3 regions of the Bradyrhizobium sp. WSM471 genome follow, and region 3 is predicted to be linked to each of the others. Evidence: predicted binding sites of a transcription regulator. Region 3 holds the regulator's gene; each other region holds the start of a gene.

Region 1 (3,274 bases), 2.2 Mb from region 3:
CTTTCGTGCAGCGTCGCGTCTCGATGCCCCAGCGGGCAGCGTGAGCCGCAACGTGGACGTCGTCCGTCAAAGCGAGCCCGGTGCGCCGACCACCGCGATAACCAAGATCCCTTCCGATCCACACCGAGTGAACTCCTCCGGAGGCGGCCGCCTGCAGAATGGCGTTCAGGGTCGCGGACCGACTTGCCGGCGCGTCCGCTCTGTCATGAACGGGGCACCGATCGGAATAGGGATTGAAGACGTTTTCGAAGGCAACGCCGCGGACCGAGGCGACGAAACGGGCGGCTGCATTCATCAAACTGCTCCGAGCGGCCGGAACTCCAGCTTGCGGCGATTACGATCTCCGCGGACGATGCCGCCCTCTTCCCTCTTTACACGACGGAACACGTCATAGCCTTGTAAAATGGCATCTTCCCACAGCTTCATGGGACACGCATCAACCTCGTAGCCGTCGACGAATTGCCGTATCGTCTTGAGAAGGTCGAAAGACAACGAGGATTGGTTTTCGAAGAAGGCAAGCGTTTTCGCGTGGGAGAACACGAATGCGGAGAGGCCTTCTTCAACGACGATGGCGCGACCGGCGTCCTGCGTCTCGTCGGTGACGGGATCGCTCTTACGCTTGCGCTTTATCAGAGCGCGAAAAGTCGGCGACCAATGCATGACCGCAGCATGCGCGAAATGAAAAACGTCGTGAAACCGGTAGCCATCGCGGTCGGCGATGTTGTCGGTCAGCGGGTCGCCGATGACCACTCCGTTCATTTCCAGGACGCTGCGGCCTCCGGAGCGCTGGCGGATGACGATCTCGAATTCGCGCGGCAGACGTTCTTCTTCGGGGAAAGTTCCGTCAAACTCGGGCAGATCGGGCAGAATTGGTGCCAGAAATCTACCCCGCACCTTTCGAACGTTGGCAGACGCGACCTCAGAGAATGAAATACCAGCGGCATTCAAGGCACGCAAAAACGAGTCGGCGAAAGCCGTCAGGCGGGCCAGCGCGTCCGGGGCCTGCTTCGTCAGAACAAGAAGATCGGCGGCATTGCCCCCGAGGCTGAGCAAGATTTCATCGAACGAGCCTGATGGTTGCGGAGACGAGACCCGCGATACGGCGCCCGGCGGATCATCCGCGGCCGCTACCGAACACACGTAGTGCTGCGACGAAGCCGCGGCGAGTACCTCTTGCAAGGGCACGCCTGCGCGCCGACAGAGAGCCGCGAAATACCAGAGCGCGTCGCCGAATTCCTCCTCGACCGCGCGGCGGTAGCCAACGAACGCGGTGCCTTCCCGCCTGAGCTTCTTGGCCGCAGCCATGACACCTCCAACCTCTCCGAAAAGCCCGAGCAGGATCGGATTTACCTCCTCCTGCCTAAAGCGGTCGGTTTCCTGGGTCAGCCGCTCGTATTCTGCGATGAACATGTTAGCCTTCTCCGTGTTTACGTATTCGAAGCTCTCGATCGAACTATGTGCTGACCCAGCAGACATAAAGATTTGATCCAGCGAGAGCTTCGCGTCACGGCTTTACCGACCATGTCGGGCATCTTTGACTGCAACGGACAACGCAAATTGCGGGCGACGATCGTCAAATCACCTTGTCGGCTTTCTTAGAGTACCGAGCTGTGCTCTGAGAAAATTGGAATGGATCGCCGAGCACCCGGTTCACCTGACTTCCAAAGGAGGTATCGAGCCACGATAAGAAGGGTCGTGCATCCTGCATCGGGAAGACCCGATGACCGATCCCGTTACGGAAACCTAGATCGCGCAGAATTTCTTCAGGAACGAGGGGCGCGGTTTTGCCAAAGTAATAAAAGTGTCTCGATACAAGCACCCGGTTGGTCTGTGTATCGTGCTGAATATTATGCGGATCTGGCGACCCATCCGGCTTACTGTGGTGAGAATCTTCTTGCTGCCATTTCTTGGACGGAGGCGATCGGTGATAGATATTGTCCCCGATTATCGTTTTTCGACTGCCATTTCGGACTGGGCGCTTAGCGCGAAATTCCGGGGCTTCCCAGTAACTTTCAAAGTTCAGTGCATCAGTTACTTGCATCGCATAAATGCAACGGCCGACTGCATTCAACTTTGCACCTCCCATACCGACAACCCAGTCGCCGGCTCGGGCGGTGCGACGAATGGTTGGCTTGCATGTCGCCAGGGTACACATCCCGTGGAATGGATTCGGCGCAAATCCAAAGTCCCGAGCCACAACATAAAAATAGGCTCTCGTCATCGCGGTCTCAGCAGCGAGCCGTTCGAGAAGCATGAACTAGTTCGCGCGGCGCGGCACTGCCGGGAGTTTCAAATGGGCTATTCGTGCCCTCAATCGCTTGTATGACGCTGTCAGAATTCCAATTCACCAGCGCATCGCCATATTCTTCAAAAGCAGGCGGAATATCGGCTTCGGTCCCGCCCCTTGTGAAAACGCCTATGATCCGCTTACCCAGCTCGTTAGCCTTACGAATCTCCCAGTCGACCCACGGGCGTTGGTGCGTGTCTTTGCCTATCAGCACAATCACGGTTGAAGCCCAGGACATCTTCATGCGCAAAAGGCGCTTCAACGTCCCTTCGGGGATCTGCTTTTTGTCCAAGCGCGCCTGGTTTGATGGCTTCGCTCGAATCGAGCTGTTCCGTATTTGAAAGCCTTGCCGATCAAGCAACTTGGTAAGGCCGCCGACGTGCTCGTCGTCCGCATGGTGATGGCTAATAAAGACATTGCGGCGCTTTGACATTGTCCCTCCAGGGGGCCCCTCGATCCGGGAATCGAGCCATCTCGATCACGAGATATTACGTGTTTTGAAATGTCAAGGCACGCTGGAGTAGAGCGTGCAACTCGGTGACGGGCGCGAGGACAATTGGCTGACCGCGACTGGGATGTTCAGTCGAGACTTGAGGGCGATCCACGCGACGAGTGATGCTGGCAAGACGTGCGTCGCACGCGGCCACCAACTCTGCAGCGGACGAACGGCGGACCGCTAATTTGCTGAAATCATTGGTACAGTTGGGTGGGCTCGAACCACCGACCTCCTGTTCCACAGACAGGCGCTCTAACCAACTGAGCTACAACTGCATCCTTGCGAGCCGCCCGAGGGGCGCCCTTGATAGGGCCGGTCACCGAGGGGGGCTGGACGGGGCGGAAACTAGGTGCAACGGGCGTTTTTGGCAAGGCCGCAACACCCTCAAAACGTCCGCAAACGAGGTTATTCCAAAGCAAAACCCGGGCTCTAGGCCCGGGTTTCTTAATTGAGACGACCGCGCCGGATCAGGCGGCGGGGTAGAGCTTTGC
Region 2 (3,274 bases), 3.8 Mb from region 3:
AGGATTTTGCCATCCTGCCGGAGCCGCCGGTCGATCCCGACCGCATCGTCGTCACCGACGCGCATCGCCGCGGCGTCTGGGATCCGATGACGGCCTCGCTGGTGCGCGTCTCCGGCAGCGGCGACGTGCTGTCGGCGGACGCCTGCCACGGCAGCGCCGCCGTGTTCGACGGCCGCATGCGCTACGAGCTGAAGCTCGATTTCAAGCGCATGGAGAATGTGAAGGCGGAGAAGGGCTATCACGGCCAGGTCGTGGTCTGCTCGCTGTATTTCGTGCCCATCGCCGGCTACATCCCCGACCGTCCCGTGATCAAATATCTCGCCGCCCAGCGCAACATCGAGGTCGCGTTCGCGCCGATCGCCGGCACGCGCGTCCTGGTCCCGTTCTGGCTGAAAGTGCCGACCCCGCTCGGGCCGGCCATGCTGGAAGCCACGAGCTTCATCACCAGCGCCCAGCCGCCCAAGGTCGCGAAGACGCAGTGAAGCTCGCTGCCGTAGCCCGGATGGAGCGCAGCGCAATCCGGGGTTCTTTGCTTGGCCCCCGCATTACGCTCCGCTCCATGCGGGCTACGAACCTGCCTTTGGGGTGAAAATAAACATCAATGATTTCAACGACATCCCTACTGTGCATGGGGTTGTTTTCGCACTTTTGTTTTGGAGGGGGCTCGGGGTGCGGGAATCCATTTGACTCCTCCCCGATTCTGATTCGACTCCGCGCCGTCCCCAGCTTTAACGAATCCGCCATCGAAACGTCGCTTGTGCGGCGGGGCAAAACTCCATCTAGTGCGAACCCAATAAGCCTCCCGCGACATCTTGCGTGAACGGAACAGGACTCAAGAGGGAGTCACCGATTCGGCCGCGATTCGTTCTCAACTCGTTCCGAAGCTTAAAGCCAACGGGAAAAGCGTCGCAAAGTGAGACAGTTGCGCGGGATCTGGGGAAGGGCGCCGCATTCTCCGCCGTCATGCCCCGGCTTGACCGGGGCATCCAGTACGCCGCGCCCTCTCGGTCTGATCTGCGCCGCCTCTGGAATACTGGATCGCCCGGTCGAGCCGGGCGATGACAGCGGTGTGTGAGGCGAGCCCTTCGCGCCACCGCCCCAAAACAGCACTGACATTCGCCCCAATCGCCATTACCTAATCCCCCAGATGCCTTTTTCCTCCTCCCCCTTCGCTTCCGATCGGCTTCCCGGCGCCGGCGTCACTGCGGTGCTTGGTCCCACCAACACCGGCAAGACCCATCTCGCCATCGAGCGGATGCTCGCGCATCCCTCCGGCATGATCGGGCTGCCGCTGCGCCTGCTGGCGCGCGAGGTCTACAACAAGATCGCCGCGCGGGTCGGCCCCGATGCCGTCGCGCTCGTGACCGGCGAGGAGAAGATCAAGCCGAAAGCGCCGCGCTACTGGGTCTCGACCGTCGAGGCGATGCCGCGCGATCTCGACGTCTCGTTCCTCGCCGTCGACGAGGTGCAGATCGCATCCGATCTGGAACGCGGGCACGTCTTCACCGACCGCATCCTCAACCGCCGCGGCCGCGACGAGACGCTGCTGCTGGGCGCTGCCACAATGCGCCCGATCATCGAGCGGCTGCTGCCCGGCGTCTCCATGATCACGCGGCCGCGCCTGTCGCAGCTGGAATTCGCCGGCGACCGCAAGATCACGCGGCAGCCGCGCCGCACGGCGATTGTCGCCTTCTCGGCCGACGAGGTCTACGCCATCGCCGAGCTGATCCGCCGCCAGCATGGCGGCGCCGCCGTGGTGCTGGGCTCGCTGTCACCGCGCACCCGCAACGCCCAGGTCGCGATGTTCCAGAACGGCGAGGTCGATTACCTCGTCGCCACCGATGCCGTCGGCATGGGCCTCAATCTCGACGTCGACCACGTCGCCTTTGCCTCCGACCGCAAGTTCGACGGCTACCAGTTCCGCCGCCTGACGCCGTCCGAATTCGCCCAGATCGCCGGCCGCGCCGGCCGCGCCACCCGCAACGGCACCTTCGGCACCACCGGTCGCTGCGGACCGTTCGAGCCCGAACTCGTCAATGCGCTGCAGAACCACACCTTCGATCCCGTGAAGGTTTTGCAATGGCGCAATTCGAAGCTGGATTTTGCTTCGCTCGGCGCGCTCCAGGTCTCGCTGAACCTGGCCCCCGGCCATGAGGCGCTGACGCGAGCGCCGATCGCCGAGGACATGCGCGTGCTCGACCACGCCGCCCGCGACGCCGAGGTGCGCGATGTCGCACATGGCAAGGACGCCGTGGAACGGCTGTGGGAGGCCTGCCAGGTCCCGGATTATCGAAAGCTGTCGCCGGCCGCTCATGCCGAGCTGGTGACGACGCTCTACGGCTTCCTGATGCGGAAGGGATGCATCCCCGACGCCTGGTTCAGGACCCAGATCGACCAGGCCGACCGCGTCGACGGCGATATCGACACGCTGTCGGCCCGGATCGCGCAGATTCGCACCTGGACCTTCGTCGCCAACCGTCCCGACTGGCTGAAAGACCCGGAACGCTGGCAGGGGATCGCCCGCGAGGTCGAAAATAAATTATCGGATGCGCTCCATGAACGCTTGACTGAGCGTTTCGTTGATCGCCGGACCAGTGTATTGATGCGCCGCCTGCGGGAGAACACGAGCTTGAATACGGAAATCGGCAAGACCGGCGAAGTCATCGTCGAAGGCCATGTCATCGGCCGCCTCGATGGCTTCACCTTTGCACCGGATGCGGCGGAAGCTGGCTCCGATGCGAAAGCGTTGCAGGCTGCAGCGCAGGCCGTGCTCGCCGGCGAGATCAACGCGCGCGCCGAAAAACTGGGCAACGCACCGGACGAGCAGTTCGTGCTGACCTCGGAAGGCATCATCCGCTGGACCGGTGACGCCGTGGCGCGGCTGTCTGCCGCAGAGGACGCGCTGCATCCGCGCATCCGCATCATCTCCGACGAACGCCTCACGGGCGCCCCCCGCGACAAGGTGCAGGCCCGGCTCGACCTCTGGCTCAAGACGCATATCGAAAAGCTGCTCGGGCCGCTGTTCGAACTCAGCAAGGCCGAGGACGTCACCGGCATCGCCCGCGGCATCGCCTATCAGCTCGTCGAGGCGCTCGGCGTGCTGGAGCGCCCGAAGATCGCCAACGAGCTGAAGGACCTCGATCAGCCCTCGCGCGCGACCTTGCGCAAATACGGCGTCCGCTTCGGCGCCTATCACCTCTATTTCCCCGGCCTGCTCAAGCCGGCCGGGCGCGCGCTGGCCGCGCTGCTCTGGGCGCTGAAGCAGGACAATGTC
Region 3 (3,274 bases):
GCTGCTGGCAGCGATCCTCTGGGGACTGTCGGCGCGGCAGCCCGACATCCTGATTGCCGGGGATGGCGCGAGCGTCGCGGTGCGGGGCAGGGACGGATATCTGCACCTGATCAGGACCAACAAGGACAGCTTTCTGCTCAAGGAATGGCTCGCTGCCGACGCCGATCCGCGCGATGCCGGCAGAGCCTCGCTGGCCGATGGCGTGTCCTGTGACGAATCCGGCTGCGTGACGCCACTGGCCGACGGGAGGCTGGTCGCGCTGGCACTGCGCGTCGACGCTCTCGCGGACGATTGCAGTCGGGCCGCGCTGGTGGTGACGACACGTCCCACGCCGCCCGATTGCGCGGCGATGGTGGTCGATCGGCAGCGACTCGCCAGCCAGAGCGCGCTGGCGCTGACGCGGCGTGGTGACGGTTTTGTGGTTCAGACGGTAAGGGCGAGAGGCACGAGCCGCCCCTGGTTGCCGGCCGGCGCCGGTGAGGGTGATTTCGACGGCAGCCTTGCGCCGAAGGCGACCGCGCCCCGCATCAAGGACGCAACGCCGGCGGAGACCGACTTGCAGGCCGACGATTGATCTGATGGTGCGGAGCAATGCAGTGGGTTGGCGCATCCGCTCGGATTCGCCGGGCGCAAACCACACCTTCTCGCCGGCCACGGCCGGCGATGGCGATTCAATCCTGACCTCCGACCTCGTAGCCGGAGGGCGGCTGTGTCAGCCGATCGGCAGGTGCGTGACGGTCGGCTGCCTGTCGGCGATGATTTGCGCCTTGTTCTCGCGCTCGGTGACCGACTGAGTCACCGGCAGTTGCAGCACGGTCGCTCGCTGGCCTTCGACGAGCTGCGTCACCAGCACGTATTTGCCGTCGGGGAATTCGATCGCGTCATGATGGCGGTCGGGAACGTGCGGATCGATCTTGCCGAACTTGCCCACGCGGGAATTGATGGTGCGCGTCCAGATCCAGCGATTGTCGTAGCGGACGTCGTCGGCGAAGGCGAGCTCCGTTCCCGGCAGCAGGCAGACGGCAACAGACGGATCGGCTGCGGAGGCGAAGCCGCGCGTCGAGGTGCCGCGGAAGCTTGTCGTGACGATCGTCTCGCCGACTTCGGCGGGGCGCGACGCGACGGCATGCAGGCTGTAGTCACACATCGGGTGCTCCTCATGCTGGGATAGCAACCCGCGTCTCTCAATCGAGGCGCAGGCCTCTATCAGAGTTGAAGCACGAACGCTCTGCTTGGTTGTGGGCAAATCTGCGGCTGGTTTCTGCAGGCCGCGATCACATTATCTTTCCCGAATTCAATAGGAACAAAGCCCCTTGCGATGCATTCGGGAGGCGCATGCGCGAATATTGCCGGCTTGGCTGCAACGGTCGAACTTGACCGCTGGTCGCTGTTTCCTCGAACGCTCGAGCCGCGAAGCGGTGCTGTTTGAAGCGGTACCGCTTCGTCGGCGTCGCGAGGAGCCAGCGCCGGAGGAGGGGCCGGATAGTCTGTGCAGAACCAGAACGACTATCCAGCCGGAGCGGACGATCATCCGATCCAATCTCTGACCGGCGCTGCAGATCGGAAGCGCGCGAGGCGCCAAGCACTTCCGGTATGAAGCATTTCCGGTATCAGTACTTCCGGTAAAGCCCGATCAGCTTGCCCTGAATCTTCACCCGGTTGGGCGGCAGGATGCGGACCTCATAGGCTGCGTTGGCGGGCTCGAGCGCGATCGAGGCGCCGCGACGGCGGAAGCGCTTCAGCGTCGCTTCCTCGTCGTCGATCAGCGCCACCACGATGTCGCCGGTATCAGCGCTCTCGTTGCGCTGGATCAGCGCCATGTCGCCGTCGAGGATGCCGGCCTCGACCATGGAATCACCGCGTACTTCGAGCGCGTAATGCTCACCCGAGCCGAGCATGTCAGGCGGTACGCTGATGGTATGGCTGCGGGTCTGCAATGCCTCGATCGGCGTGCCGGCCGCGATGCGGCCCATCACCGGCACCGCGACGGGGCGTTCGCCCTCGTCCGCGGGCAGGCTGGAGCCCGCACGCACCTTGCCGAGATTGCCCTCGATGACGCTCGGGGTGAAGCCGCGGCGGCTGCCGGCGGCCGCCTGGAGCTCCGGCAGCTTGATGACTTCAATCGCACGGGCGCGGTTGGGCAGGCGTCGGATGAAGCCACGTTCCTCGAGCGCCGTGATCAGGCGATGGATGCCCGACTTCGAGCGCAGGTCGAGCGCATCCTTCATCTCGTCGAAGGAGGGCGGCACGCCGCTTTCCTTCAGACGTTCACTGATGAACCGCAGAAGCTCGTATTGTTTGCGCGTTAACATCTCGACCAAAGTCCCCCGGTTGATGTCGTCCGATTCCGAGACGCAGAATTCGGCCATAAGCCGCTACATGCTCGAAACAAATCATGAACGGACACTATATGTTCGATACATGTTCCGCAACTGCTTAATTTACCGTGAACAGGGCGAACTTCGCGGAACGCGCGTTGCGGGGGCGCTCAGACGGGGAGCCGCAACACTTCGCAAGCCGTGCCGGCTTCGGCCTTCGGCGCGAATGGTGCGCGCACGAGAAGTACCTGCGCTGCAGCGAGATTCGCAAGCAGCGAAGAGTCCTGATGATTGACGGGAAGAACGACGCGTGTGCCATCGTCACGCTCCTCCAGATGCGCCCGCAGATAGTCCTCGCGCTGGTCGTTGGCGCCGACGTCGCGGCCGAGCACGGCGCGTTCACGGCGATGGTGAATCACCGAACGGCCCGACAGGGCGCGAATCAGCGGCACCATGAACAGGAAAGCGCACACGTAGGACGACACGGGATTGCCCGGCAGGCCGATCACACCCATTGCGCCGAGTCGTCCGTGCATCATCGGCTTGCCTGGCCGCATCGCGATCTTCCAGAACGCCATCGCGATGCCTTCGTCCCGCAGCGCCTGCTGGACCAGATCGTGGTCGCCGACCGATGCGCCGCCGGTCGTGATCAGGATGTCGGCGCCGCTCTCGCGGGCGCGGCGGATGCCGGCGGTGGTCGCCTCCAGCGTGTCGGCGGCAATCCCGAGGTCGATGGTCTCGGCGCCCTCGCTGCGGGCGAGCGCGTGCAGGGCGTAGCCGTTGGAATAGACGATCTGGCCGTGGCCGGGCGTGGTGCCCGGCATCACCAGCTCGTCGCCAGTGGCGAGAATCGCGACCTTCGGTCGCCTGAAAACGGCAAGGTGCGGATGGTTCATCCCGGCGGCGAGCGCGAGGTCGCGCTCGGTGAGACGGCTTCCCTTGCGCAGGAGCACGTC

The links. Region 3 encodes LexA, which represses DNA repair genes until DNA is damaged. Its sites were predicted from a motif close to TGTTCNNNNTGTGTTCNG; they were not measured.
Region 1: the regulator LexA is predicted to act here: its motif matches at 1,446-1,463, upstream of BRA471DRAFT_RS31500 (nucleoside triphosphate pyrophosphohydrolase family protein).
Region 2: the regulator LexA is predicted to act here: its motif matches at 864-881, upstream of BRA471DRAFT_RS03095 (helicase-related protein).

The regions. Positions count from the first base shown of each region.
Region 1 is NZ_CM001442.1:6,914,819-6,918,092, forward strand. It holds gene BRA471DRAFT_RS31495 (uracil-DNA glycosylase) at 1-295, opposite strand, end outside; gene BRA471DRAFT_RS31500 (nucleoside triphosphate pyrophosphohydrolase family protein) at 295-1,410, opposite strand; gene BRA471DRAFT_RS37245 (hypothetical protein) at 1,574-2,221, opposite strand; gene BRA471DRAFT_RS31505 (TIR domain-containing protein) at 2,229-2,720, opposite strand; tRNA gene BRA471DRAFT_RS31510 (tRNA-His) at 2,982-3,058, opposite strand; gene BRA471DRAFT_RS31515 (phasin) at 3,251-3,274, opposite strand, start outside.
Region 2 is NZ_CM001442.1:657,291-660,564, forward strand. It holds gene BRA471DRAFT_RS03090 (DUF3108 domain-containing protein) at 1-482, shown strand, start outside; gene BRA471DRAFT_RS03095 (helicase-related protein) at 1,148-3,274, shown strand, end outside.
Region 3 is NZ_CM001442.1:4,665,826-4,669,099, reverse strand. It holds gene BRA471DRAFT_RS20805 (ComEC/Rec2 family competence protein) at 1-574, shown strand, start outside; gene BRA471DRAFT_RS20800 (hypothetical protein) at 713-1,147, opposite strand; gene lexA (transcriptional repressor LexA) at 1,611-2,312, opposite strand; gene glp (gephyrin-like molybdotransferase Glp) at 2,489-3,274, opposite strand, start outside.